2 linked regions of the Flammeovirga agarivorans genome follow. The protein of the gene in region 2 interacts with the protein of the main gene of each other region in a pairwise test. Links are inferred from orthologs where the notes say so. Each region holds a gene or a part of one and is shown on either strand. Other genes may lie near its edges.

What was found.
Region 1: the proteins of leuS (region 2) and ligA interact in binary tests that used the Escherichia coli proteins (3 or more experiments, as listed by UniProt). The link is inferred for Flammeovirga agarivorans from one-to-one orthologs.

What each region holds. Positions count from the first base shown.
Region 1 is NZ_JABAIL010000004.1:399,548-415,220, reverse strand. The notes cover bases 4,838-7,796. They hold ligA (NAD-dependent DNA ligase LigA), read right to left. Parts: upstream 7,350-7,796; coding sequence 5,325-7,349; downstream 4,838-5,324. Other genes in these bases: HGP29_RS14540 (ABC1 kinase family protein), read right to left, coding at 7,781-7,796; HGP29_RS14545 (HIT family protein), read right to left, coding at 7,379-7,771; HGP29_RS14555 (DUF6913 domain-containing protein), read right to left, coding at 4,838-5,323. Also shown: HGP29_RS14585 (hypothetical protein), read right to left, coding at 1-120; HGP29_RS14580 (hypothetical protein), read right to left, coding at 234-644; HGP29_RS14575 (hypothetical protein), read right to left, coding at 747-1,847; HGP29_RS14570 (DUF6588 family protein), read left to right, coding at 1,946-2,944; HGP29_RS14565 (aminotransferase class I/II-fold pyridoxal phosphate-dependent enzyme), read left to right, coding at 3,141-4,385; HGP29_RS14560 (histone H1), read left to right, coding at 4,543-4,719; more of HGP29_RS14555, read right to left, coding at 4,778-4,837; more of HGP29_RS14540, read right to left, coding at 7,797-9,448; translocation and assembly module lipoprotein TamL, read right to left, coding at 9,688-11,991; HGP29_RS14530 (translocation/assembly module TamB domain-containing protein), read right to left, coding at 11,981-15,673. UniProt on the Escherichia coli protein: DNA ligase that catalyzes the formation of phosphodiester linkages between 5'-phosphoryl and 3'-hydroxyl groups in double-stranded DNA using NAD as a coenzyme and as the energy source for the reaction.
Region 2 is NZ_JABAIL010000004.1:48,183-64,245, reverse strand. The notes cover bases 7,303-10,651. They hold leuS (leucine--tRNA ligase), read left to right. Parts: upstream 7,303-7,676; coding sequence 7,677-10,451; downstream 10,452-10,651. Other genes in these bases: HGP29_RS13230 (LysR family transcriptional regulator), read right to left, coding at 10,505-10,651; HGP29_RS13240 (GreA/GreB family elongation factor), read left to right, coding at 7,303-7,521. In the rest of the region: HGP29_RS13270 (BamA/TamA family outer membrane protein), read right to left, coding at 1-426; HGP29_RS13265 (DUF3575 domain-containing protein), read right to left, coding at 429-1,103; HGP29_RS13260 (SEL1-like repeat protein), read left to right, coding at 1,249-3,276; HGP29_RS13255 (serpin family protein), read right to left, coding at 3,312-4,457; lysA (diaminopimelate decarboxylase), read left to right, coding at 4,621-5,898; HGP29_RS13245 (helix-turn-helix transcriptional regulator), read left to right, coding at 6,066-7,016; more of HGP29_RS13240, read left to right, coding at 7,069-7,302; more of HGP29_RS13230, read right to left, coding at 10,652-11,422; HGP29_RS13225 (hypothetical protein), read left to right, coding at 11,519-11,791; HGP29_RS13220 (sodium-dependent bicarbonate transport family permease), read left to right, coding at 11,891-12,856; HGP29_RS13215 (TlpA family protein disulfide reductase), read left to right, coding at 12,994-14,343; HGP29_RS13210 (transglutaminase-like domain-containing protein), read left to right, coding at 14,527-15,750; HGP29_RS13205 (LruC domain-containing protein), read right to left, coding at 15,829-16,063.

The sequences.
Region 1 (15,673 bases), 350 kb from region 2 along the record:
CTGCTCGACTTTCACAGTATTAGTTTTTATGATTCTCTTTTCGTTGTTAGCATTAGTACTGTGCGAGATCGACAGGAACAAGAGGGTAGAAGTTAGAAATACAAAAAATAGCTTTTTCATTTGAGAGTAATATTTATTAGATAATTAATTGACTAACACAATTATAATGTAACATTGTTACTTTATCAAGTAAAATATGCAATTTTTTTAATAAAATTATTAACAGAAATCAACTAGGAGAGAAGCCACATTTTTGCTTCTTCAATGGATATAAAGTATTGATAATCATAACCTAAGTAATCACCTGAGTTTTCAATGATATTTTCCACACTTACTTGAGAAAGGAAATCTTGACTTACAATCAATGCATATTTCGTGATGTTACTTTTGACTAATTCCTTTCTTGCGAAATTAGAGGACCATTCTTGGGTAGCGACACTAATCTGGAAGTTGAAGTTTTGAAGGTCAGTTATACAATAAGTGGGTTTATATTTTTTGAAAAGATCAATCCATATCATCACTTCATTTTTATATTCTTCATCAGTTAACATAGAAGTATCTATATCAAACCAAGAATTAATTATGATTTGATTTTCTTCGTCCAATTGAATAAGATGAGCTGCTGTTTGATGAATAGTCTGCATTTAGCTATTTTGATTATTATAAAGAGATCATGTAGTAGAGTATGAAGATAGATATATATGTAATAAAATAAAACACTATTTAACATAACATAAATTATATTATTACCACCCAAGGAGCCTTTCCATACATTTTTGCATAATAATGTATTCATTCTGAATAGTTAAAGGTGTCTTTTTAGCTAATTCAACTATTTTCCATTCATGCTTAGTATCTTCATCAATTTGATCTGAGACACAGATAATACCGATATTTTCATACTTACTAATAAAATTTTGAGCAGCATCAATGTATTCAGTATTTAAAGGAATACCAATATAGAAATAATCACAATAGGCACTTTTCTTGATTATTTTCTGTCTATTTTTCTGAAAATCAGATAACTCTGTAATCACTTCAACTCCAACTACTTGTGGTCTTTCTGCTGATTCTTTTTTAGGTCGAACCAATGATAAAATATTAATCTCGGTAAAAGCAGCTAATTGAAACGCAATCAGGTGTTCAAACTTGGAAGTAAAATCAACGTTAAATGTTCTTGCTAACCATTGTTCTGATCTTAAAGCATTGATAATATTAGCTCTTGCAACGTTTTCGCTTGATAACTTATACTTTTCCATCTTCTTCAGATCTTCCCAATACTTATCCATTGTATTGGTCTTGACATGTTCATTCTTTTTCGATGATGGCATATCATAAGGAACAACAAATTGCTTTTTGTTGGCCTTGTCATCTAAAGCTATAGGTTCATCTTTTTTTCGACCTCTTTCTGTCTTCCCTCCTTTTAATGGTCTATAAATATTCCATAACTCCCTTAATTCATGACGCATATTAGCTCCCTCAATCATCTTATTTTTCACCTCTTCGACAATTCTAGACGGAGCGATGGTTCTGACCTTACTAAAAGTTTCAAGTTGCTCAGGAGTAGTTTTCACAATAGACTCATCCATTTCTGTAATATCGGAATAACCTAGAATTTCCATATACAGTTTTGCACCAGATCTTGCTCTCCAGAGGGTGGATATATTAATACCATTTTTCTGAGCCAAGCTTTTAACGTATTCAGTAAATGATCTTGCTCTTAACTTATAAAGTTCAGCAGATTCAATTCTATCCAATAACTTTGCTACTCTTAGCCAGTTTCTCCTATCCTTTTGAATTAATATCTCAAATTCAAGTTCTATTTGTTCTAATTCATTTAATTGCATAGTTGCAAGTTGCAACTTATAATCAATAAATACAATTATATTGTATCAATGTTTAAATAGAATATTTATATTGTATTGAATATTCTAAAATCATTATTTTGAAAAGATATATACTTTCAATATTTCTATTTTTTAATTTATATCACTCATCCTATTCTCAAGACATTTTATCTTTATTCTCAACAGAGGGACAAAATGCTCAAAATACCAGTTTAGAACTTTTCAGAAGGTATACTCAACCCCTATCTGAAAGTTATGCTTGGGCAATTAGTTTAGGATGGAATCACACTGCTCGACCACATAGACCTATTGGTTTCGATCTAAGTATTGGAACTTCTGCTATATTATTAGCTCCCGAACAATTATACTATACAGTAGATGATTTAGAAGGAGTTAGAGTGATTTCCGGTACAAATCGTTTACCTACCTTCTTCGGGTCAAATACTAATACTTCTGTAATCGGTGTAAAAAACGATGATGGCACTGAAGCCATTATTCCAGCTACTCAAGGTGTAAATATTGACTTTGCAGTACTGCCTACAATTAAGTTTGGTCTAGGTGTATTTAAGAATACTGAATTATTAGGAAGATTATTTCCTAAAGTAGAATACAATGGAATTGTTATGAGAATGTGGGGAGCTGGAATAAAACATAATATCATCCAATGGTTCTTTAAAGAGAAATCCCCCTTTGATTTAAGTATATTCGGAGGTTATACAGAAGCTCTAGGGAAATATCCGGTAGATCAATCAGGCGTTACACCTGTTGTTAATCCGGGGAATTTAGAATTTGAAACTAGAGGTGGAGATTTTGAAGCAATAATTTCTAAGACCTTCCCCCTACTCACAATTTATGCAAGCACAGGATTTGTATATAGTAAGAACACAACTACTCTTGTAGGTGATTATAGATTAGAGAACAATACAGATCAAACATTAAATATACCCGATGAAGGTGTCATCGATGTTTATGAACTTAAAGCATGGAAATTTACAGGTGGTGTAATGCTGAAATTTGGTCTAGTTTTCATAAATGGAGATTACACTTATGCCGAATCGCATCAGTTTAATGCGGGTTTAGGGTTAACATTAAAATAAAAGCAGGCAAATTTTGTTAAGAATTCTTAAATGCAACGTATAAATGCTTTTTTTAAAGCCTAAATAAACGATTTTTGTAGCTGCGTTTAGAATTATGGCGTTTCTTGCCCCTTTATGTGGTGTGTAAAGACTACCATACTCTAAACATTTTGATTGTAAATAGAATAATGTTTCAAACATTAAAATAGACTATATCGTGGATTTATTTGAAAAACTTCTTCAAGATAGAGGACCGCTAGGGTCTCACTCTAAAATGGCTCATGGTTATTATGCTTTCCCTAAACTTGAAGGAGAAATTGCTCCTCGCATGACCTTCAGAGGTAAAGAAGTATTGACTTGGAGTTTAAACAACTACTTAGGACTAGCAAACCACCCAGAAATTAGAAAAGCTGATGCTGATGCTTCAGCAGAGTTTGGTTTAGCTTACCCAATGGGTGCACGTATGATGTCAGGTAACTCTAACTTAATCGAAGAATTTGAGTCAGAGTTAAGTTCTTTTGTAGGTAAAGAAGATACAATGGTTTTAAACTTCGGTTACCAAGGTATCATGTCTGTAATCGACGCATTACTTGATAGAAAAGACGTAGTAGTTTATGATTCAGAATGTCACGCATGTATTATTGATGGTTTAAGAATGCATGTAGGTAAACGTTTTGTTTTCCCTCACAATGACATCGAGAACTGTGAAAAGCAATTACAAAGAGCGACAAAATTAGTTGAAGAAACTGGTGGTGCTATCCTATTAATTACTGAAGGTGTATTCGGTATGTTAGGTGACCAAGGTAAACTAAAAGAAATTGCTGCATTAAAAGATAAATACCAATTCCGTATGTTAGTTGATGACGCTCACGGATTCGGTACATTAGGTAAAACTGGTGCTGGTGCTGGTGAAGAGCAAGGATGTCAAGACGCTATTGATATCTACTTCTCTACTTTCGCTAAGTCAATGGCTTCAGTTGGTGCATTTATTTCTTCTGACGAGCAAGTGATTGAATATTTAAGATACAATACTCGTTCTCAGATCTTCGCTAAGACTCTTCCAATGCCATTAGTAAAAGGTAACTTGAAGCGTTTAGAGATGCTTCGTACAATGCCTGAACTAAAAGATAAGCTTTGGGAAGTAGCAACTGCTTTACAAAATAGCTTGAAAGAAAATGGTTTCGATATCGGTTTAACTGATACTCCTGTTACTCCAGTATTCTTACAAGGCGGTCAGAACGAAGCAGTAAACATGGTAATGGACTTAAGAGAGAACTTTAACATCTTCTGTTCAGTAGTTGTTTACCCAGTAGTACCAAAAGGTGTTATCATGTTGAGATTAATCCCAACAGCAACACATACTATTGCAGACGTAGAGGAAACAATCAGTGCTTTCAAAGCTGTGAAACATAAATTAGAATCAGGTGAGTATGCAAATGCTGAACCTCAAATATTCTCGTAAGGAATTAAGATTCAATTTAACTCAGAAAAGGATAAAATTTCGTTTAAAAAAACGGATTTTTATCCTTTTTTTATGTCTAAAAGTTGTTCTATTTGAAAGAAATTTTATAAATTGTGGTACACTTAATTTAATTCATCGATAGAAATTAAATACTAAAATGGACAAATTCACAGAACTTAAAGAGCTTATCCAGCAAACTGAAGAAGACGCTCAAAAATTTTATAACAACAAAGTAGCGGCTGCTGGTACTCGTGTTAGAAAAAACATGCAAGACATCAAAAAACTTGCTCAAGATATCCGTCTTGAAATCCAAGAGATCAAAAACAACGGTTAATTCCAAATTGATCTTTTCACAAAAAAGGGGTTGAATCTAAATTCAACCCCTTTTTTATTTATTTATGCATCTTTTTCAAAATATCGATACTCTCTCTTATCCTTTCAGTAAATGATAATTGATCGTAACTTAATTTCATTTCATATGCTGAAACATCTTGATGTTCACCTAATGCAATCCGACAAGTTGAGTGAGATTGGTAGGCTAGCTGATCTAAGATCTTTGAAATACCATATGTGAATGTAAAAAGATAATCAAACTTCTTTTTGATAAATAATTGAAGATGACTTTCAACATTTTTCTTATTCCAATTTATCTTTGAAAGTGGAATAATTTTATATTCAAAAGGAACATCAAAATCTATCCTTTTCTCCTCTGTAATGAAGATGATCTCAAGATTCTTTACCGTTTTTGGTAAAATTTTCTCAATAATTCTACTCTCATTTAGAGTTGATTTTAATTGTTCTAGATCTTTAATGTAAAATAAAACTCCTACCGAAGTAGATTCTTCAAATGGTAAATCATTATTATGCTCTATTCCACTCTCCTTTTTGGTGGATGAGATCTTATGTCCGAGTAGTTTGTTTCTAAAAATATCTAACATATTACTCAGTGATTAATTGTTTGAAATCTTCTTCTGTTAATACTTGAAGTCCTAAATCTTCAGCTTTTTTAAGTTTAGAGCCGGCTTTTTCTCCTGCTACTAAATAATCTACATTTTTTGAAATACTTGTTTTAACCGTTCCTCCATGAAGCTTAATGAGATCATGGATCTCATTCCTTGAAAATTCATAGAACTTACCAGTACAAACAAAAGACTTGCCCTCTAAAGTATCTAGTGTATTTTTCTTTTCAAGCTTAAACTGCAAACCAGCTTCTTGTAGTCTAGTGACTAAGGCTTTATTTTCTTCAACAGCAAAGAATGAAACAATCTCTTCGCCTACCGTATTACCAACATCATATAATTCAGAGATTTGCTCAATAGTTGCTTTCTCCAATTCTTCTATTGTTGGGAATGCTTCGCAAAGCTTTTCAGAAATAGTACTACCAACATTCCTAATTCCGAGAGCAAATAGTACTCTTTCATATGGAATGCTTTTCGATGCTTCTATTCCATTCAATAAATTATCAATAGACTTCTGTTTAAAACGTTCCATTACTGATAATTTATCACTATCCAATTGGTACAAATCTGCAACATCTTTTATCAATCCTTTCCCAATCAATTGATCAATGGTCTCTCCACCAATTGAATCAATATTCATGGCTTTCCTACTTACAAAATGTTGGATTCTCCCCTTAACCTGTGGTGGACAAGTTTCCTTATTAGGGCAATAGTGTTGAGCTTCACCTTCTTTCCTTATCAGCTCAGTATCACAAGCAGGACAATGAGTTATAAATTCAACAGGCTTATTTTTTTCATTTCTTTCTGTTTTATCAACTCCTGTAATTTTAGGAATGATCTCACCACCTTTTTCTACATATACCATATCATGATAATGCAGATCCAGCCTAGCAATCTCATTAGCATTATGAAGCGAAGCTCTTCTTACAGTAGTTCCCGCTAGCTGTACTGCAGCCAAGTTAGCTACAGGAGTAATTGCCCCTGTTCTACCTACTTGGTAAGTAACAAACTCTAATTCTGTTTTTGCAGCTTCAGCTTTATATTTATATGCAATAGCCCAACGTGGGCTTTTAGCCGTATTACCTAATTTTTTATGGAACTCTTCTTTATTCACTTTGATAACTACACCATCAGTTTCTAATGGCAAGTCGTGACGTTTTTTATCCCATCGAGTAATATAATCCCAAACACCTTCAATTGAATTTTCTTTTTCGAAAGTTGGTGATAAGTTAAAGCCCCATTCCTTGAGCTTCACTAAGCCATCATAATGTGTATCTATCCCCTCAATTTCTGTCACTATTCCATAGACATACATATCCAGTTTACGCTCTGCCACTTTTTTTGGATCTTGTTGTTTCAAAGCTCCTGCTGCTGCATTTCTTGGATTGGCTAAAAGGGGTTGAGGTTTATTGCCTTTACTGATTCTTTCCTCATTTTCGATAGCAATTTTTTCATTATTGATATCAAAAGATTTCTTACTCATAAAGACCTCTCCTCTCACTTCAAATTGTGATGGGTAATCTCCGTTAAGTTGTATTGGAATTGATCGAATAGTTTTAGCATTTGCTGTAACATCATCTCCTTTAACGCCATCTCCTCGCGTTACAGCTCTTACGAGTATTCCATCTTCATAAGTCAAACTTAGAGCAACACCATCATATTTCAACTCACAAACATATTCTACATCTTCATTTAGATCTTTTATCGTTCTTTCATTGAAGTCTAAAAGATCTTCTTTATCATAAGTATTTGATAAAGACAACATAGGTACATTGTGAGCAACGTTTTCAAAATTCTTAGTTGGCTCACCTCCAACTCTTAATGTTGGGGAGTTTGGTTTGACTAATGAAGGAAATTCTTCTTCGATTCTTTGTAGTTCCTTTAAGAGTTGATCATAATCTTGGTCAGAAACATCTGATACTCCTTCTTGATAATATTTTCTATTTAGCTCATGTAGAGTTATCGATAACTCCTCTACACGTTTTTCTGCATCGTTAATTTGCATATAACCTAATAAAGTGAATTTAGTTAGTACTATTCAATGTTTGATTTGATATCGTTAGCGATTCCAGCTAACTCTTCCGGTGTTAATTTTAATTTATGTTCAAAATTCATGTCAGACATACCATTAATTGGAATGAGATGCATATGTGCATGGGGAACCTCTAATCCTATCACTGCATGTCCTACACGATTACAAGGGAATACTTTTTTGATGGCTTTAGATATTTTCTTAGCCACAACATATAGACCCGCCAAAGTTTCATCATCCAGATCAAACATATCATCTACTTCCTTTTTTGGAACTACTAGTGTATGTCCCTTTTGTACTGGGAATATATCTAAGAATGCATAATAATTATCATCTTCATACACTTTGTGTGATGGTATTTCTCCTGCAATGATTTTTGAAAATATGGAAGCCATTTTTATAATTTATTTCTTTTTTGGTTTAAAAAATAGATAGATCATCATGAACAATGACATAGTGTAACCTAAAGTACTTAATAAAGGCATACCTAAAAAGTTTCTTTGCGAATAAGGTATTGGAGCCGTCATTACAATACTGGAACTCACTAAAAATGCAGCAATGATGATGACTATATTAAGATTGGATGCAGATTCACTTTTCTGTTGAATATAACTCTCCAATCCTTTATGCTCAAAGTTGATTGTTAATTTACCTGTTCTCGTCTTCTTTAAAATATACCTCACTTCCATTGGGAGGTTATAAATTAATGATGAAATCTGATAGAACGAGTAATAAAAGTCTGAGCTTAAATTTTTAAATGAAAATTGTTCTTTTGCTAGCCTTTCAGCATAAGGTTCGATTTCTGGAAGTACTTCTAAATCTGGACATAATACATTTACTATACCTTCAAGTATTGCTAGTGCTCTTAATATTAAAAATATACTTCCAGGCACAGCTAAATGATGCTTGTAGATTATCGTTTGCAAGGCAGTAGTTATTTCAGCCATGGTTGCATCTTCATTACCATGGGTATAATATCTATCCACCATCTCACCTAAGTCTTGTTCAAGCATTTTTGAGTCTTCAATATTCGAATCTCTTGCTATTCTTCTTAAGTGAAGTGCCATACCTCTAGCATCTCCTCTTGACATCGATGCTAAAAAGTTTGCTAAACCAAATCGTTGCTCTTTTGACAACCTCCCTATCATCCCAAAATCAATGAGAATAATAGTTCCATCCGGCCTCACTAACACATTACCAGGATGAGGGTCTGCGTGAAAAAAGCCTTGTTCAAAAATTTGATTTAAATATATATCTACACCTTTCTGTGCGATGGTTTTAGGGGTTAGACCCCATGAAGTAATCGTTCTTATATCTGTAACCTTACAGCCACTTACATATTCCATGACTAAGAGTTTTCTTGTTGTAAACTCTAAATATGCATATGGAATATGAAGGTTTTTATTTTCTTTATTTGCTCTTCTGAATTGAACTAAGTGCTTGGCTTCAATCGTATAGTCTAATTCATTTCTGATACTTTCTTCAAAAGTTTCAATAATTTCATCAGGGTTGAGAATACCATGTCGATTAAAGAATTGATGCGTATGTCTAACAAATTCCCTTAAAAGCCTAAGATCGGTATGAATTTGTTCTCTTGCCCCTGGCCTTTGGATTTTAAGTACGACATCTTTCCCATTTTTTAATCTAGCCCTATGAACCTGACCAATACTTGCTGCTCCTAATGGTTTGTTATCAAAAAATGAGACAAAATCATTTAAGTTCATCCCTGTTTCCTTTTCAACAATCGCCATTGCTTCATCTTCAGAAAATGGGGCAACATTATCTTGCAGCTTTTGAAATTCCTCTATTAAATCTTGAGGAAGAATATCTGGTCGGTTACTTAGTGTTTGAGCAAATTTGATAAAAGTAGGTCCTAATTCTTCTATCACCATTCTAATCCTTTCCGATCGACTATACTTAAGTACCGGTTTGTTATTTCTTTTCCAATCATCAATAGGTACAAACCTATTCAATGATGTAGTTGAAACAACATCTTCAAAACCGTATTTCAACAAAATTTTAATGATCTGCTGAAGTCTTTGGAAATTTTTTACTTTGGTTGAAAAAAGCATTTATACGTTTTAAGAACTACTTTATAGTAATTTCTACTCGAAAAAAAATACGAGGATAATTAAAAATTAATAGTGATGAAACACCTTTTATAAAGAATGAATTCTCACTCCATACAATTTACTGTATACTCTTTTAAAATTACTTTATTCTGTCTGAATTTTTAATAAAATACCCTGTTAAAATAACAAATAAGGCTATAATTAGAAAAAGGAGCCTTCATTAAAGCTCCTTTTTTGTATTAGAATGGATATCCTATTGCTAAATTAAACACGAGTTGATTCCAACTTGGCTTCTTTATCACCCACTGATCACCATCATCTGGTACATAAGGAACCCTTAATGGCATGGCAAAATCAAATCTTAAAACGAAGAACTGCAGATCAATTCTAAGTCCGACACCAGCCCCTAAGGCAAGTTCATTTAAAACATTACCTAATTTGAATTCACCTCCTGGTCTTGTTGGATCTTCAGTAGCTAACCATACGTTACCATAATCAAAGAATGCTGCCAATTTTAGGTATTGATGTAAATCATACCGGTACTCTAAACTACCTTCAATTTTAATATCACCACCTTGTTGACCAAATGATGATCCACTTTCGTCCAAATCGTCTGATGGCTCAAAACTACCAGGTCCTAACGTTCTTGACTTAAAAGCTCTGATTGAGTTAGGTCCACCTACAAAGTACTGTTTCACAAAAGGCAGTGCTGTCGAGTTTCCCCATGGTTTGGAATAACCCACCACAAACCGGGTAGCCATCTCACCTTTTTTAGAGGTTTTAAAATAAAATCTAAAATCGTTGGTTAGCCTAACATATTGTGAGAAAGGATTGCCAAAAATCTCATATTGTCCTGTTTCTGGATTTTTTTCAGCTCCTGTAGCTTGCATCGCTGCATACCAAAGGTTACCTGAAATATCTATATCTCCTTTATAATAAAAGCTTGAGTTCTTTTTTGTTTTATCCCAATGAGGAGCATATTCAAAACTATAATTAGACCCAAGAATAAACTGATTTCTGAATGTTTCTTCTAATGACGGAAAAGCATCACCAAGATCAGTACTATCATTCGATGAGATCGCTTGGAAACTAATAGATATAGGGTTTAAATTATGACGCACAGATTCATTCGTTCTCCAATCAAAACCATATGATGTATTAAAATAGTTCATAGAGTATGAGGGGAAGAAATGATAACGCTTGAACCCTAAACCAAAGTTGGTATATGGAATATAAAAATCTCCACCAGGTCTTACTTTAAATGGAGCAATTACTCTAGGGATCGATAATTTTGTGTCGACACCATACCAGAAGATAACATCAACTCCATTGGATTTTCCACCAAATTGTTTTTGAACACCTGTGAAAAAAGTGACAGAGAATTTTTCAGCTCCACCAAATGTATTTCTATTCTTCCATGTTAAATCTAATTCAGGACCTGTATAACCCGTCGACCAAGTTGACATTGAAAGTTCTGTAGATAATGAATGCAATGTCACTTGTGACATTTTAGCGTTGACATTCATCTTACCAAAATCAGGATCAGTAGTCGGCTTAGGTTCAAACTCCATGTTTACATAACGGAAAACTCCTAAACCTGAGAACTGCTTTAATGTTGCTTGATGTTTATGTCTTGAATAGATATCACCACTTCTTAGCTGTAGTGTTTCATCCAGAATTTTTGGCTTTAGATTGACAGGGTCACCTTTATAAATCACCCCAGTATCCATAAGCACATTCTGATGATTTCTCTTTGAAACATTTAACCCATCTAAATCAAAGTCAGGCTGGATCAAAACTGTATCAATAGAATAAAGTCTTTTTACCTTATCAGGCATTTCTTTAAAATAGGCCTTGACATTTACTGTTCTGTCTTCATTTGCAGAATCGAGATCAAACATCAAATAATTTGAACTAAAGAAATAATAGCCACTATCTTTTAATGCATTGTTTATACGTATTCTTTCGTCTCTAAATTTCTGTAATTGATATCTATCCCCTTTTTCCAAAACGGATTCACTTTCAAGAGCTTTAATCTTTTCATTAAAAATATTCTCTTGTTTCAATACCCATTCAATACTATCCAAACGATAAGGGTTGTCCTTAACATGAACGATATATTTTACAGTAGTAGATTTCGTATCCTTATGATATTCTTCTTCGAAAGATACTCTATTACCAAAATATCCATTATTATCTAAAGTACTCTCAAGCAATTCTGCTGTTTTCTCTGAAAGAATTTTATCATAATATACCGGCTTTTCACCAAAGGTATTGGCCATTTTTTTCTTTAAACCTTTTGGTCTTTTGGCATTTTCTCCTCTGAAGTAAAACCATGCTCCATTTTTTTTATTTGGAGAGACTGAAAGTTTTTCTGTTAGAGTATATTTGAGATCATCATCCACTTTTACAGTATCCTCTTTATCGTACTCGATTCTGGCACCATTGTAAAAAGTCTGATTTTCTTCTAAGTACTTCGTTATACTACAGCTAAAACAAAGTACAGAAGTAAGGCTTATATATAGAAGTTGTTTAATCTTCATTTTCGGATAAAAGTCTCTTTAGTTCTTTTTCTTTTTGATAAAATAATTGGGAGTTGACATACCCTATCTCTTCACCCTCTTCAACTGGTATGCGGCTTTCTGAGTCATCCATTTTTAAAGAATCACTAGGAGTTGTTTTTATGGATGTTGAATCTATTTCCACTTTAGTAGAGTCCGCTTTTTGTTGTGTGGAATCACTTTTTGCAGGAGCCATACCTTGAGATTTTGCAGGTTGCATTCCACCAGAATTTGAAGATGAATCTGAACTTGCTTCCATCATTCCTCCACCAGTATTAGACCTTTTGATCATACCCATCCTTTTACGGATATCCTTTTTCTTATCTAGGTTTCTGATGAACAATTCTCGGCCATGATTATAATCCTTTGTGAAAACAATAGAAACTCCAGTTTTAAATACATCAGGAGTAAAATATTGAGCATCAATGGATCTAAATAATCTATTTTTTAAAGTCCCATCTGTTAAAAGGTTGTATTCTAATAAGAAGTCTGTGTTGAAAGTACTGCTGTTATTATTCGCTTCATTACCATTTACGGCAACTTTTCCACCTACAGATACACTTAATCGATCTTTGAATAGTGATTTTTTTAAGGTAACACCTACATCTGTTCTGTTTGATGAACCTCCGGAAGTTTGTTGTTGGGAATAAGAGTCAACATCAAAATCGACATCAACAAAACCATTCGTAAGGTTATTGGTTACATTATTCAATTGCTGACTGATAATCGAACTTACAGAACCCGTTACCATATCTTGAGTATTCGCTCCATCTCCTCCAGCATCATTTAGGAATGTCCCTAAGATTAGAAGTGAGAAAACTTGTTTATTAAGTTGTGACTCATCCTGATTTAAATATTCTATGGCAGATTCAATTTTGTCACCACCCTGACTTCCTTCAGGATATTCTAATTCAAATGAAAGTTCAGGTTTGATCACATCACCCCTCATATTCATATAAACAATAAAATTTCTTTTTGCCTTGTATTTATTGGACTCACTTGGCGAAATCTGATTGGCCACTAAAGGATAAGGTGAAGTACTCGTTTGATAGATCGCTGTCATATTCGCTTGAGGATTATACGGATCTCCAGTCCACAATACAGTACTTCCCTTTTTCAAAGAAAGCTTTTTATTCATTAATTGATAGAAAGTCATACTATAATCACCTTCTGTCACCTCATATTGACCTGACATTACTAGATCACCACCAGCATCCATTCTTAGGTGTAAAACTCCACCTCCTACTAACGTCAATGCATCACCGGCTCTAGGGTCAATCACTACTTTAAAGGATGATTTATCATCAATGTTTATGGTAGTTTTTAACTCATAATTATGTGTGCTTTTAGCAATAGTGATCGTATCGTCTTCCTGAACAAATTCAATGATATCATCACCAGTATCGATCTCTGCAATACCACCGTCCATATATACATAAGTCAAATCAGTACCCCTAGCTATACGAATCTCAGAGTCTATCATCAAGTGATCGATTGGGCCGTTTATTTTAGTAATATTTCCGACAATCAACTTTCCAAAATATTCTGGATTGTCTTTTGACGTTGAATTAATTACTGTGATATCATCAGCACTGAACTTCAGGTTAAAGTCCATGTCAGTGTAATCTGTTGTATAAATATTACCTGCTAGTAAAGCATATCTTCCATTTTCATCTTTAAAACCAAAATTCTCAAAATGCATCCCCTTATCATCAAAAATCATTTGACCGTCGGTACCTGCCAATTTCAGATTAAACATTTTGACCTTAAAAGTGGGTTCTTGCATTTTAATAGCTCCTTTGATATCCAAAGGTCCGACACCACCACCTTTTACCTTAAGACCTCCAGAAAATCCTCCGTTAAGATCCGATAAATATTCACTGCTTAAAGCTTCAAAAGGATGAATTAGTAAACTATCGATGGTTAGGGACAAATCCAATGGTGCAATCGTATCAGCAACATTAAATGAAGACTCTGAATGGATATTACCGATTGGGCCAACTATTCTGGCATTACTTTCATAGACATTAATGTCATCCGTATTCTTTGCATTGGAAGTTAATGTAGCGAGTATATGGTTTAAAATACCAAAGTCTTCAATTTTGAAATCTGCTGATAACTTTCCCCCTTGTGATATATCTCCAATCTCTATATCTGCATTAACTAATCCATTAACTAATGAGGTATCTGTTGTAACATTATAAGTGATATCATCTAATGAATAATCTATGACTTCAAACTTGTAGACAGTATCTTGTTCGTCAAATTGAGATGAGAAGAAATTAAACTTCTGTCCCTTTTGTTCTAATGTCAATTCATGGATATAGGGTAATCCACCATCTGATAGGATATAGTTATTAGTATTAACGTTCCACTTTTCATCATTGACAATCAATGGATCATCCAATTTAAACCTGTAGGTAGTAGAATCTAATGTTAAGTTTGCACTGGCTAACAACCATTTTTTAGTAAAATCTTCATTCTGACCAACAGTTTTAAAAGTAAGCACATTATCATGCGCCTCGCCTCCAAATTCCCAATTATGGACAGCATAGTCTTCATAACCTAACATTCTCAGTCTTTCGAAACCAAGCTTATAAGCCATTTTTTTACCGTCTGCATGAATCGATACAAAAGTGGAATCCACATCAATATCAGAATACGTCACCCTTGGTACTAGAATATCAAAATCAAAAATATTAGTGGCAGCATCAAAGTTGAAGTCAAATTGTGAGATTTGTAATGAGTCCAAATCTTCAATCGCTCCATTGGTCAACAACTCACTATCCGTCAATTTTAATGATCCATACATTTTACCTTTTGATGGCGGTAATTGACCAATCATTTCTCTTGAAGAAATATACTGGGAGAAATACCTTTCCAAGACAACCGCTAATGAATCTAATGGAATATCCGCTTGCATGTCTCCCTCTAAATGTGGAGCAGAAAGTGCACCTGCAATATGTGTACTGTCTAGTTCTGCATGCAGTTTTACGTAATCATATTTATATTTCTTTGTACCATCGAAATAGTACAAATCTTTAATATCGAGAGTGGTATTTAAATTAGTGATATCGAAACCTTTTGTTTCAGAGTCAATACTCATTCCTATTGTTGCAGTATCTTCTAGGAAGTTTAATTGATTAAAATCGATGTGCTCTATATCACCAATCACAGATGCATAAGGAATATCGGAGTTCATATCAACATTTCCATTCAGGTTAAACTTTGCACCTTTGGAGTTTGTTTTAGCATCCCATTTAACAGCCATCCTATCTACATCAAGATTTACTTTCAACCCACCGTAATCATAATTATTGTATTCAGCTTTTTTTAGGTCGAAAGTGGCTAAAGTCTTTAAATCTTTTTCAACATCAAAACCTTTACCAACAGCAGTAAGATAAGTACTTACTTTTCCTATTGTAGTGTCCTTTAATATTTTTCCTACATTAAGATTATAGGTATTTGTTTTTAATTGATATTCATCTTCATTGAAAAGACTAAAATCTAAATCAAAAGCACCAAAGTTTTCTAAACTTAAAGACATCTCACTACTTACATCCTTTAAGCCGCCTTTTACATGTAACTGACCTAAAATATGCTGGGGTATATTGAAGGCATTTAAAGTTTCTTGATCTACATTTAAATCCAACAGTGTCTTTGT
Region 2 (16,063 bases):
CATATTATATTTTTCAAGGTTATCTTCTGCTGCATCAGAACCAACACCCCAAAAAGAGTTGGGGAAGATTTTATATTTAAAAGCAGCATCAAAATAATAATTCCCTTCCTTGAAGAATAGTTTTGGATTCACATCAATGATCAACTGTTGCTTAGCTGTATAAATGGCATCCACCATCATAGAGCTTTGTCTTAGGTTAAACTTATTGATCTTATTCAAATAAAAGAACTGAACACCTCCACCTGCTCCAAAGCTAGTTTCTGGTGTATAAAAAATGATAGGTAAACCGATAATTTGAGTTGATTTTGTCAAGTTCAAAGTATCTGTTTCTATGAAAAACTTTTCTTCTTTATTTTCCTGTGCTTTTACTTCGAAAAAAGTCATACAAAAACACAAGCCTATTACATAAATAATAAATCTACTCATGATTATTCTATTGTGTTTTTATGAAGTAAAATAACAAAGCCAACTCGGAACGACACATTGATTTCTGTAAATGCATCTTTTGTTGTTGTATCGATGACATGATCTACAGTTTCTCCAAAAACCCTGTAAAAACTGTAAGACAAACCCACATCTATTCCAAAATGCTGTTTTACTAAGTATGTAAAACCAACACCAACACCTCCACCAAGTAAATTCCCTTGGAAGCTTTGATTAATCGGTGAAGGCGGTTGTAAAAATTGTGTATTGAATATATTTCTACCATAAGTGACAGTTACTTCTGGATATAACCCACCATTGGAAACTTTTGAAAAATATCTTCTAAATACCATACTTACTTTGAAGGTCTCTTCTTCATTGGAAACATAGTTTTGAGTTTCCCCTCTTGTCAATTCTAGTCGACCGCCAAGGCTAAAATTATCCCTTAGAAAAAAATGTGCATCCGTTTTTAAATCAAACCCTGTCTGCCCTCCAATTGCTTTAGAATTTATTGAGTTATCATAATAGTTGATCGCATCTGTAGAAGATGATAATGACAAAAGCACCCTCCCTTTTTTCATCGCTGTACCAAGAGAATCTTGTGCAAAAACATCTGGTTTAGGCATAAGAAAACAAACGGCAGCTAAAAATATCACAACCCTGAATATGGTTTTAGTCATGTACAATTTCATATTAATCTGTAATTCTTTTTAAAATAAGAGATTTTTCTAAAAAAAAACGCATGAGTATACAAGAAAAACCATAGTCCAATAGTTATAGTTGTAAGGAATAATAAGCCCATCTCTAACAAAGAGATCAAATCGAATGAGAATTAGGAATATATATATTTACGTATCGGTAATCACCCTGCTAGTTTTTGGAACAACAAACGTTTTAGGTCAAAGCATAGATCAGTTAAAAAAACAAGCAAAATATAATAATGATGCTGAAAGCTGGTATCAGTTAGGGCAAGCTTATCAAAAAGGAGAAATTGAAAAAGTAAACCTAAAAAAGGCGGCTTCATATTATGAAAAAGCAGCTCAATTAGGTCATGTTGACGCTTCATTAGCATTAGCGGACATCAAAATGTCTAAAAATGAATATGGTGATGCGATCAAACTTTTAAAAATAGCTTCAAAAGGTGGAGCCGCAGAAGCCAGCTATCAATTAGGTACTATTTATGAAGATGGCAAGAATGTCACTAAAGACGAAAATGAAGCTATCTACTTTTACCTTCGAGCTTTAGATGGAGGAATAGAAAAATCAGAACTAGCATTAAAAAAATTACCAGTAGCCGATTATCCCGACAAGTCAGATATTTTTTATCAAAAATATTTAGGAGAAAACGGATCTGCTGAGTCAGACTACCAATTAGGTTTAGCTTATAAAAATGGTAAAGAAGTAGACAAGGATCTTAAAAAGAGCTTTGACTATTTTAATAGAGCTTCTAAAAAAGACTTCCCCGAAGCCGATTATGAATTGGCGTTATTTTATAAAAATGGTCTTTTAGGAATTAAAGACTCAAGAAAAGCAATACATTATCTTATAAATGCTTCCAATCACGGTGTAAAGCCTGCAACAGATATGTTAGAAACAATGGATATCAAAACTTTTGTTTCTGAAGACGATATTAATTATCTGAAGTATCAGGCGATTACTTTAAATAATGCCGAGGCACAATATACTTTATACTTACTATTAAGTAAAAACGAAGAAGAAAAGTCTAAAGCTTTAGAAATGTGCCAACGCTCAGCATTACAAGATTACCAGCCAGCAATGCTTACTTTAGCCAACTTATATTTAAGCGGAACACCTCCCTTAAAGAAAAGTACAACAGCTGCATTTAAATGGAGAAGACAAGCGGCTTATGTAGGTTCCGATTCTGCAGAATACTTGCTAGGCACAATGTATGAAGGTGGTGTTGGTGTTCAGAAAAGTGAAGAAAGAGCTGTCCGTTGGTATATCAAAGCGGCGAACCATGGAGTTGAAGCAGCATCTGCCCGACTAAAAACATTAAATATCGATCAATATATCGATGCTACTGACCTTGAGTATGCCACTTACAAGGCGAATCAAGGAGATTTGAATGCACAATTGATGCTTGGAAAGTATTATTATAAAAATGATCAAGCAGCTGCCATCAACTGGCTACAAAAAGCGGGTAATCAAAATAGTGCAGAAGCTGAACTCTATTTAGGTGATATTTTTAAAGATGGAAAATGTCAGATGGTCGGTGATATCAATAAAGCAGAGGAACACTATAAGAAAGCACTAGCTTTGGGCAGTCAAGAAGCCAATTTAAGAATGGCTCAGTTATATTCTGAAAATGCAAGCTTGAATACAAAATCACTTACATCTAGAGGTATCAGTAAAGAAGATGATGCCATGCAGTATGCCAATGCTTATATGGTTTCGGCTACTCATATCAACAGTGATAATACAAATCCAGACCCTCAGGCCTATTTATTAATGGGCAATATCCATCAACAAAATGGAAAAACTGTAGAGGCAATCAAACAATACGATTTATATATTAAAACTTTCGATGAAGCGGAAGGTAATCATAAAGAATTTATAGAAGTCATCAATAAACAAGCGAATGCTTATGCTGAATTAGGAGAAATCAATAGTGCATTATTACAAATTGATATCGCATTGGCAAAAGCTGATGATTTCAGTCAGATTAAAGATTTTAAAGAGAGCTACTCAACTATCAAAGGTGAGTTGTTCTATACACAAGCAATTTTGCTTTTTAAGAAAGGAGATAAATACAAAGCTTGTAATGTCTTTCAAAAAGCAAAAGCAATAGGAATTCCAATCGAAGAGAAATACGAAAACCTTTGTTTGAATTAAAAAAAGAGCTATCGTTAATTCGATAGCTCTTTTTTTTATGGTGTTTCCACAGTACCCATAAAAAGAACTTCTTTTGTTTTTACTTCTTGAATCAGAAATATAAAAGGTTGATTAAAATAGAATTCTTTTTTCTTTGGGTTTAATGCGCTTCGAGAGACACTTATTGCTGTAGCTGCTGCTGCTTTAGTCCCCGATTCTGAAAAGGTGACTACCGTCTTGTGCATTACTTGTGATACATATAAGTCTTTGGCAGCACTTTTTGAGAAGTTACCAAACTGTGCCTGACCTGAGAAAAATGCTCTTTCTATACCACTACTCTTTAAATTGGCGATAAGATCTTTTTCAAAGGTTATTTTTGTTTTAGGCATTTTAAAGAAAACTTCAGAAGGTTTCATTTTTGATTGATAGTCTAATACCTTTTGCTCATTCAAACCATCCAGAAATTCTTCTAGTTTTCCTTGAGTTGGCATTAATAAAACCAATTCAAATTCCGCTTCTTTATATAGCAAGGATAATACTTTAATGTTATCATCACTATAATTCTTAGTAAATCTTGCATTATCAGTAAGGAAATCAATTTGTTTTACTTCTCCATTTGTTAACTTAAATTCTCCTTTTCTTGTCGCCTTTTCATCAAAATTCTGAGACCATTCAGCATCGAAGAAAACCGTATTCACTAAAATCATTCGGTCATCTTTTGTTACTTCCGAAATGATTTGATCAATTTCCCCTTCTGTTTTTTTATCCACCCAATCATTTATTTGTGTTTTTACTTTTTCAGATTGATAAAAGTTCACACCTTTTATTTCAGCATCAAATGTAGAAATCAGATCTTTTTTGGTGGTAGGAATTAATTTATATTGCTTATCGTACCAAATTCCATTTGCAATACTAAGGTCAACATTTTGCTTTGTAGTGAATAGTTGATGCTTTGCTTCTACTTTTTTCTTGAGTTGTTTCTCATCTTTCACTTCCAAGTAATTCAATATTTCTTGTTGTGTTTCATCACTAGTAACCATTGAAAGCATACCTAAAGCTGAATTTACACTATATGGAGAAATGACAACATTCTCATTTTTATGGATTTGTTTTAGCATCATCCAATTGTCTTGAGCAATCACATGGATAGTATTTAGCACTAATAAAAGACTGGTAAATAATGGGAGTAATTTAGATTTCATATTCTTATTAATTATCATGAGATTTACTAGATAAATAACAGTATGTTTTATTTGAAACAGTTGTTGTTATTTTTGTCAATTAAATCAAATTATATGGTGTAGTACAAAAATCTCTCTACTTTTGTTTCATCAAGAAGTTATCAAAAAATAATTCTTCCCGAAAATGGAATTAAATAATTCAGAATATACAATTCAAGGTTTACCTGTTGAAGATATAGCAAATCAATTTCAAACACCGTTATATGTTTATGACGCTGATAAAATTGTTTCGCAAATTAATACACTAAGAAATTCATTTAGTGGTGTAAATCTTCGCATTAAATATGCGATGAAATCCCTTTCGAATCTTAGTATCTTGAAATTGATGAAAGCACATAAAGTTGACCTTGACTGTGTTTCAATTCAAGAAGTATTATTAGGTCTTAAGGCAGGATTCCCAAAGGAAAGAATTCTATTCACTCCTAACTCAGTTTCTTTTGATGAAATTCAAGAGGCTGTTTCTTTAGGTGTTGTTATTAATATAGACAATATTGCTGTTTTAGAGCATTTTGGTGATGTTTATGAAGGTACAGTACCTTGTGCTATTCGTATTAATCCGCATATTACAGCTGGTGGAAATGCTAAAATTCAAGTAGGACATATCGGTTCAAAATTTGGTATTTCTATTTTCCAGATGTCGCATGTTAAGAAAGTAGTAGAAAGCCACAATATTAATGTGGTGGGATTACATATGCACTCTGGTTCGGATATCTTAGATTCAGAAGTATTCCTTATGGCTGCCAACGTTATGTTTGATTGTGCTAAGGATTTCCCTAATCTTCAATTTATTGATTTAGGATCTGGATTTAAAGTAGCTTACAAAGAAGAGGATATTGTTACAAACATTCCTGAACTTGGTAAGAAGATGTCTGCTGCTTTCAAAGAATTTTGTAAGAGTTATGGTAGAGACTTGGAACTTTGGTTTGAGCCAGGTAAATATCTAGTTTCAGAATCTGGTCATTTACTGACGAAAGTGAATGTATTAAAGCACTCACCTGCTGCTGTATTTGCTGGAGTTAATTCAGGTCTAAATCACTTAATCAGACCAATGATGTATGATGCTTACCATCACATCATTAATGTATCTAATCCTCAAGGACCAAACAGAGTCTACGATGTTGTAGGTTACATTTGTGAAACAGATACATTTGGATACGACAGAAAGATCAATGAGATCCGCGTTGGTGATATTTTATCTATCCAAAATGCTGGTGCTTATTCTTACAGCATGGCTTCTAATTATAACTCTCGTTTTAGACCTGCAGAAGTATTGGTCTACAATGGTGAAGCTCATTTAATTAGAGAAAGAGAAACTCTAGAGGACCTAACAAGAGGTCAAGTAGATATTTTTTCCAATATCAACATTGAATCTTCAGAAGAAATAGTATCTACTGAAGAATAGTTATAAACAACTCACATAAATCGAAGAGGCGTACGAGAGTACGCCTTTTTTTGTTATCAAAAACTATAATTTCTTAGTATATTATATAAGTAAAATTCACCCTTTATCATAAACACTACATTACTTTATTGCACTATATATTCGATATTGATTTGGAATAGATAATTATGAGTAGATTTTCATTTAACAATAAACCCAAAGACAAACCCTATATAGAATTCTTTGCTGAAAACATCGGTGCTAAAATCAAAGATGGTTATTTAGTAGAAGCTGATAATGATTATTTCAATGGTGTCTCGGTTATATTAGATCATTTCAAAAATATTAGAATCATTGCTCATAAACACTTCAACAAAAAAGACTATACAGTAACCTTGAGTAATGATAAAGAATTTGATTTCACCATTATTTGTTTTGAGAACAACGTCTTATATGATAATGGAAAAGTAAAATTCGAATTTGGTATTCCTAATGGTTTTGTATTACTCAAAGGAACTGAAAGTGTTCGACTCTCATATAAAGAAAATACGCTTAAAAACTCTGTTGTCTGTCACTTTAATCGTAAGCGATTAGGAGATGACATATTAGAAATTGTAGACAGAACCAATTCATTTTTTTATCATACAGGTAATGAAAATATGATCAACTGGAAATTATCACTTTCTGATAGTGCCAGAAAATTGATTCATGACAAGTATAAAAAACAATGGATTTTTGGGAAAATTAATGAGCTTGCGATTATTATTAAAAGCATTTTTTACTCCGCTGAAGATTCATTTATTAATTCCATTTTTCAGGACAACGAAATTGAAAGTGCTTATTTGATTAAAGATAATATTGAGAAAAACCTTAAGGAGAAACCTAAATTAGAAGAGTTAGCCAAAAAATATGGTATCAATAAAAATCGACTGACTACTATCTTTAAGGACCTTTTTAATATTACCATCTATAAGTACTACAAAGAACAAAGAATACTTAAAGCCAAAGAAGAAATTCTACATACAAATAAGACATTAGGACAAATCGCTAATGAATATGGTTTCAGTGACATAGGACATTTATCAAAAAGTATTCTTGAAAAATTTGGGATCACTGCAACAGAATTGAGGAAGAAATGATTATTATCGTAAACTATTATTCATTCTCCAGTACTTATTATCAAAACATAAAATGAACAAAGATTTCAAAACAAGATTAAAAAACCATTGTAAGGAAATTGTAGTACAGAAAATTAAATCTGCCGAAGAAGCAATGAATTCTGCTCAGAATTCTGCGAATGCAGAAACAAGAAGTACAGCTGGAGACAAACATGATACTGCTAGAGCGATGGCCCATTTAGAAAAGGAAAAAATGGGTGAACAACTATCTCAAAACCTTCAACTATTACGCGTTATTGAAGAATTAAAAGAGAATGATGAAACGACTATTGGACCAGGAAGTTTAGTGATGACTAATGTAGGAATGTATTACCTTTCGATAAGTTTAGGGCAAGTCACATTCGATAACCAATTGGTATTTGTCATCTCTACTCAATCCCCTATTGGAAAATTATTTGTGGGTAAATCTCAGAATGATGAAGTGACCTTTAATGGTAGAAAATTTACTGTTAAAGAAGTGTTGTAGTTAACGTTTATTTTTTTCTTTTTTGAAAAACTGATATTCCCCTCATTCAGACATCAAACAAAAGGTAAATATTTATATCTTTGCTTGATTTTTTATAGGAAATCCTGTGAAATCAAACAATAAAGCATTTACATTTTTAGAATACAATATAAAGTATGTCTGAATTTAACCATAATTCATTTGAGCCTAAGTGGCAAAAGTATTGGCAAGATAACAACATCTACAAAACAGATGTTGATACAAATAAGCCTAAGTTTTATGCATTGGATATGTTCCCTTATCCTTCGGGAGCTGGCCTTCATGTAGGTCACCCTATGGGATATATTGCATCAGATATCGTTTCTCGTTTCAAACGATTAAAAGGATTCAATGTACTTCACCCAATGGGCTTTGACTCTTTTGGTCTTCCTGCTGAGCAATATGCCATTGAAACAGGGCAACACCCTGCAATTACTACAGAGGCAAATATCAGTACTTTCAAAGGTCAGATGAATAAAATCGGATTCAGCTTTGACTGGAACCGTGAAGTTCAGACATCATCTCCTGAATATTACCGTTGGACACAATGGATTTTCCAACAATTATTCAATGCGTGGTATGATAAAGATGCTGACAAAGCAAAAGATATTTCTGAATTAGTTGCTCATTTTAAAGCCAATGGTTCTGCAGGAATCAATGCTGAATGTGATGATGATGCAACACAATTCACTGCTGAAGAATGGAAAGGTTTCTCTGAATTAGAGCAATCTCAAATCTTATTACAATACCGTTTAACTTTCTTGTCTGAAGCAATGGTAAACTGGTGTCCAGCTTTGGGTACTGTACTTGCAAATGACGAAGTTAAAGATGGTGTTTCTGAGCGTGGTGGACACCCAGTTGAGCGTAAAAAAATGAAACAATGGATGATGCGTATTACTGCATATGCAGATCGTCTATTGAACAATTTAGAAGGCTTAAACTGGTCAGATGCTTTAAAAGAAATGCAACGTAACTGGATTGGTAAATCTATTGGTTGTGAAATCGATTTTAAAGTAGCAGATAGTGATATTACATTAACTGCATTTACTACTAGAGTTGACACTACTTTCGGTGTTACTTATGTTGTTCTTGCTCCTGAGCATGAATTAATCCCAGAATTAACTACAGCTGAACAAAAAGCTGCTGTTGATGAATATGTAGAGACTGCAAAAAATAGATCTGAAAGAGAGCGTCAATCTGATGTTAAAACTGTTTCTGGTGTATTTACAGGGTCTTACGTTATCAATCCACTTTCAGGTGAGAAAGTACCTTTATGGATTGCTGACTATGTATTAGCAGGTTATGGTACTGGTGTCGTTATGGCTGTACCATCTTCTGATGATAGAGACTTCCGTTTTGCAAACAACTTCGACTTACCTATCGTAAGAGTGATCGAAGGCACTGAAGACATGGAAGATCCTACTGAAGTGAAAAAAGGCAAAATGATCAACTCAGGTTTCCTTAACGGTTTAGAATCTGATGAAGCGATCAAAGTAGCTATCGATAAATTAGTTACTGAAGGAAAAGGTAAAGCGAAAGTGAATTTTAGAATTCGTGATGCTGTTTTCTCTCGTCAACGTTATTGGGGTGAGCCAGTTCCTGTTTATTTCGACAACGACGGTACACCTCACTTAGTTCCTGACAACCAACTTCCATTGGATTTACCAGAAGTAGAAAACTACTTACCTACTCCAGAAGGTGATCCTCCATTAGGTAATGCTAAAGATTGGAAGTTCGATAATCAATACAATTACGAATTAACTACAATGCCAGGTTGGGCAGGTTCTTCTTGGTACTTCTTACGCTATATGGATCCTCAAAATAAAGAGGCTTTCGTAAGCAAAGAAGCTGCTGAATACTGGAACCAAGTAGATTTATATGTAGGTGGTACAGAGCATGCTACTGGCCACTTATTGTACTCTAGATTCTGGAATATGTTCTTATACGATATGGGCTTCATCGGTCATGAAGAGCCATTCCAAAGAATCGTAAACCAAGGTATGATCCAAGGTCGTTCGAACTTTGTTTACAGAGTTAAAGGTACCAACCAGTTTGTATCACACGGTCTTAAGAAAGACTATGAAGTACAACCTTTATACGTTGATGTTAACATCGTTGAGAATGACGTATTAGATACAGAAAAATTCAAGCAATGGCGTAAAGATTACGAGAATGCTGAATTCATTCTAGAAGATGGAAAATACATTTGTGGACACGTTGTAGAAAAGATGTCAAAATCTAAATACAATGTAGTTAACCCAGATGTTGTGATTGAGAAATATGGTGCGGATACTCTTCGTTTATACGAAATGTTCTTAGGACCAATTGAGCAATCAAAGCCATGGTCAATGCAAGGTATTGATGGTGTTTGGAAGTTCTTACGTAAACTTTGGAGATTGTTCTACAACGATGCGGGTCAATTGGTAGTTGTTGATGAGAAAGCAACTCCTGAAGAATTGAAGATCTTGCACAAAACAATCAAAAAAGCAGGTGAAGATATGGAAAGCTTAAGCTTAAACACTACAGTTCCTGCATTTATGGTTTGTGTTAATGAATTAGCCTCTGCTAAATGCCATAAAAAAGAAGTATTAGAGAAACTATTAGTGATCTTATCTCCTTTTGCCCCACACATTGCTGAAGAGCTATGGCATGAGGCTTTAGGAAACCAAGACAGTATTATCAATGCTGAATTCCCATCATTTGATGCCTCACTATTAGTTGAAGCTTCTCATACTTACCCTGTTTCAATTAACGGTAAAATGAGAGTAAAACTTGATTTACCTGTTGACATCTCTCAAGAAGAAGCAAAAGAAGCGGTATTCGCCAATGAGATTGTACAAAAATGGGTGGATGGTAAGCCTGTGAAGAAGTTTATCTTCGTTCCAAAGAGAATTGTAAACGTTGTAGTTTAATTTACAACGACAACCAATATATAACGGATACATCTTTCGGTGTATCCGTTTTTTTATCTCTTATCTATAGCCCAAGAAAAATACTTATCGATAATTTCCTCTCTGTGCTCATTTATATGCTGAATTAAGGCTGCTGATGCAGGAAGTAAGTTCTTATTTTTATTGTAGACAAAGTTCCAATTGGTTACTATTGGTAGTCCTCTCATAGGAATCACTTTTAAAGAGCCGTTGGCCAACTCATTTTTTAATCCAATCAAAGGCATTACTGAAACACCAATCCCCGCATTTACCGTCTGTTTTACCGCCTCATTAGAAACTAATTCAATAGACTTTTCATATTTCAACTTCCTTTTTTCTAAGAACTCTTCCATTGCCAATCGAGTAGCGGACCCCTGCTCTCTAAAAATCATATTCATCTTAGAAAGTTTCTTCGTTGTAATTTTATCAGAGAGATCTGCTGAGCCTATCAAATAGAGTTTATTTTCCATTAATTGAAGTATTTCTAGTTCCAAATTATCTGGTATTACAGAAACCAAAGCAAAATCAGTAGCATTGCGTTCCAAACTTTCTACAACTTTTAATTTATTGGACACATCGATCTTCAACTCAACCTGAGGATATTTTTTCATAAAGGATTGTATGAAATAAGGAATGACATACTTTCCTGTTGACACCACCGAGATATTAATTTTACCCGTAAGCAATCCATTGTATTGGTCTGTGAGTGATTGAAATTTATCTGCCTCACCTAAAATATTTTTACAAATTTCTACGACCTCTTTTCCAAATTCTGTAAAAAACAACTGCCTACCTATGGTTTCTGTAAGTGGTATTTTAAACTGTTCTTGAAATTTTTTCAACTGTATCGACACTGCTGGCTGTGTTAGAAAAAGCTCTTCCGAAGCCTTAGTAATACTCTGTAATTCAAATACTTTCAAGAACACTCTTAACTGATGTAAAGTATAATTCATAAACTATTATTTATGTATATTATAAATTTTATAAATAAAAACTTATGATTAATTATACACATATTTGCAGCAACAAACAATTAAAATTCAATTCTAATGACTATAACATTTAACCGTAATTTTATGGAAACAGCAGCTCAAACAAGTGTACACTCACACATTAAACAAGGGATTTCTATTTCAGAAATCATTCAAAAAGTCCTATCTGAAAAAGGTGAAAAAGATGAATTTACTATTGATTGGATTTCCCCCAACGAGTTTGAGATAAAAAACATCTCTTCGCTCTCATTGCATTCTGCTCTCCTAGAACTTGAGAAGTTTGGTAAAAAGATTTCATATTCAAAAAAGACAATTATTAAAATCGATTAGTAATTGTCTTTTTTTTAGAATTCACTCTGCAAAAAACCGATGGGTAAACAAACTCATCGGTCGCAACAAATTAATTTTCATAAAGTCTAAAACTTTATCATGAACCTCTTAGAGAACATAACAAATCCTGCATTATTATTCTTCTTATTAGGCGTATTGGCTGTACAGCTAAAAAGTGACCTAAAAGTTCCAGAGAACTCTTCTAAGTTTATGTCTATTTACCTTTTAATATCAATTGGTTTTAAGGGAGGACAGGAATTGTCTCACAACGGTATCACAACTGAAATTATCTGGAGTTTACTTTCAGGAATATTATTAGCGACCATTGTCCCTATTATTTCTTTTCTGATACTTAGAAGAAAAATGAGTGCGGCCAATGCCTGTGCTATTGCAGCTTCTTATGGATCTGTTAGTGCTGTAACTTTTGTAACTGCAGCCTCTTTCTTAGATTTTGAACAAATACATTTTGGAGGACATATGATAGCTGTTATGGCAATTATGGAGGCTCCAGCTATTGTGATTGGTGTGTTACTGTATAACTACTTCAAGGAAAACAATACAACTGACAAACAAGAAAACTCTATTAAAAGTATTTTTAAACATGCTGTAACAAATGCAAGTGTGTTTTTAATTCTAGGTAGTTTATTGATTGGATTTTTTGCTACCAAAGAACAAGCTGATGGAATTAAACCTTTCACCACAGATATATTCAAAGGCTTCTTAGTTATTTTCTTACTTGATATGGGGATTACCAGTGGAAAACAACTTTCAGCCATGATCAGTAAAGGCATCTACCCTTTCTTATTTTCTACAATAATGCCTTTTATTTATGGTTTAATCGCTTTACTTATAAGTATAGAAATCACTGATAATATTGGTAATCAACTTCTTTTCTCCATTCTTGGAGCAAGTGCGTCTTACATCGCTGTACCAGCTGCAATGAAGAATGCTCTACCAGAAGCTAATCCGGGGTTATATTTACCTATGGCCTTGGGGATTACTTTTCCTGTCAATGTGTTGATAGGAATACCATTCTACTATTCGATTCTTATGGTAATTCACTAATAATAAAATAGTTGAAGTAGAGATATTTGATACACTCTCTACTTCAACTTAAAATACATATCTATAGTAAACACAAAAAGTTGGCATAAAAATTCTAGTATTCTTTACTAATCAAACTTCACTAAACTAAATCAAACATGCGACTTGTGTATACTACTCTCTCACTGATCTTATTATTGGTCAGTTGTACTCCTAAAAAAGGGAGTATTTATTACAAAAGTAATTCTGGCAAAAGCATTACGGCGGTAAAGTACAGCCCATTAAATGCAACTGAGGAAAAAGTCTCTTTAAATAAAGTTAGCGAAGCAGAATATAACTATTCCATTGATGCCACCTCGTATTTAACCATTCATGATGACAACTTTGATTTAGAGTTCTTAGTATCTCCTGGGCAAAGTATCGAAATCACAAAAGAAGATGGAGACGTAGTTTTTAAAGGAGACAATGCAGCATACAATCAATCCCTATATGAGATTCAGCGTACTTTTGATGGAGTATATGAAAATATCAATTATAAAGACCTTTCTATTCTTGATTTTAATAAAACCATCAAGGATTTAGAAAATGAAATGACATCCAAAATCAGTGAAAACCTGAAAAAACATCAGAAAGAGGTATTATTACAAATCATACAGATAGAAACTTCATTTATCCGCATCAATTATGATCTTCAAACAAGAAGAGCAAGAGAAGAGGAATATGTATTAGACGATAAAGCAGATATTAAAAACTTTGACCTTTCGATTATCGATGAATTATACCAACAAAATTTCAATTATTTATCGTATTACATTCCACATTATAGTGATGTGAAATATTTCAACAATGTTATTTACCAGAAGAGTGGTGAATTTTATTACGCTTTAAGAGCTGATGAATACAAACGCTCTAACCTACCCAATAATATTAAAGAAAAACTTATCGCTTCTGATGTGAGTAGATCTATTACTAATTATGGGTTTAATCATAATTCAGAAACTTTATTGTATCAATTTTTGCAGGACTTCCCAGAGTTTTCTCATAAGAATGACCTGATTGCATTGATTAAAAAACATTCAACGATAAAGAATGGAAACCCTGCCCCCGAAATCAAAGATACATTCACGAGTAATGGAAAGTTTTTCGACATCAACCAATATAAAGGGAAATTGGTCTATATCAACGTTTGGGCGACTTGGTGTACTAAGTGTGAAAATCAACTGATAGATATGAACTCATTACGAAACAAGTATGATCATAACAAAATCAATTTTATCACATTAAGTGTAGATAGAGACCAACAAATGTGGAAAAATTATATGGAAAACAACAATCTTGAAATTAATGATAATGTATGGACTTCAAATGTAGACAGGTTCTATTCTGGATATAAAATTTTTGGACTACCAAGGTTTATATTGATTAATCAAGAAGGTAATATTATTGATGCTTTTGCTCCTGCACCTGCTTCTACTCAATTAGAAGAACTTATTGCAGAGGCTATATAAATCAGAATAAAAAGGGCAAAAAAGGCGAGCTTATTATGTAATGAGCTCGCCTTTTTTATAGATCACTCAAAAACTTGCATTGTTTTCATTTATTAAAAAGTAATAACAAGCACAAACAAGCATAAACAAGAAAATATTAGTACTTTCAGCTCATCAAAAGATTATCAATCTTACTATATGAAAATGAAATACTTTTTTTTAAACATCTCAGTACTACTACTTTTAATGGGATGTTCAGCTAAATACCAAGGAATCGATCAACAATACCACTCGCTGCTTGATCGTGCATTAACAAAAGCAGGAGACAATAGACAAGACATTGAAGCAGCTTTAGAAGATATACCTACTGAAATGAAAAACGGTATGGCGTTTCTTATTGCCTATATGCCTGAAAGAGATCTCAGAACACTTTCGTCCGCTTATTTATTAGAAAATGTTCAATTGGCATATCAAGCTAAAAATGAATTCTTATGGGGAAAATCTATTCCCGATTCTATCTTTTACAATGATGTATTACCCTATGCATTAATGAATGAAAGAAGAGATGACTGGAGAAAAGACTTCTACCAAAGATTTGCACCGATTGTTAAAGATTGCAAATCATTAGAAGAAGCTATTCAAGTTATTAATGATACCATTATTGATATTGTAGAAGTAAAATATTCTACAGAAAGAGAAAAACCCGATCAGTCGCCTTATGAATCTATAGATCAAGGTTTGGCTTCATGTTCTGGATTATCAGTATTATTAGCAGATGCTTTTAGGGCTGTGGGAATCCCAGCAAGATTGGCTGGCACTCCTAATTGGACACTAAAAGAGGGCAACCATAACTGGAACGAAGTATGGGTAAATGGCAAGTGGTATTTTACAGAGTACTACCCTTCTGGATTAGACAAAGGGTGGTTTTTAGCTGATGCAGGTGCTGCAAATACGGAAGATCCTAAAAACTGGATCTATGCTTCTTCTTGGAAACCTGCCGAACATGCCTTCCCTCTAGTCTGGGATTATTCGATTAAATATGTTCATGCTCATAACGTCACAGATCGTTACATTAAATTATGGAAGAAGGAACAAGCTAGTCATGCTGATCAAGAAGGAAAAGTAGCAGTTCGAATTAAAATGTTTAAAGATAAAACATGTTCGCTGATAAGTAATAATAGAGTCGAATCTGAAATTACCGTTTCACTAGATAGAAAAATTATTGAAAATGGTAAAACTGCTGGACCACTGAAAGATATGAATGACATTCTTCAATTCTACCTTGAAGAAGAAAAAGATTATCAGATTACATTTATGAACGACAAAGGTATTCCGGTAACACACACCTTAGAGGTAGAAAAGGAACCTATGGAAGTTACGTTGTATCACTCAGAAAAACCTGGAAAAACTCATTTCCCTTCTAAATAGGTAAACCGAAAAATATAAAAAGCCCTTCCTCAGATCACAAAGAACTGGGAAGGGCTTTATCATTTAATTAATTATATTTTACTGTTCGTGTAGATTACTCGTATTTCTATTTCCTTCTTGCATTGTATACCAATTACGGTTACTTCCACCACCAGTAGTAGCAAAAGTTGAGAAATTGACATAGGCATTAGTAATATCTACATTCTCTTTTGGAGGATCAAAACGAATTGGAACATGTACTGCCCATGGATAATTTTCAACTGTTTTAAAACCACCTACATCTTCACCTGCTTGAATAAATGATGTATTGAAT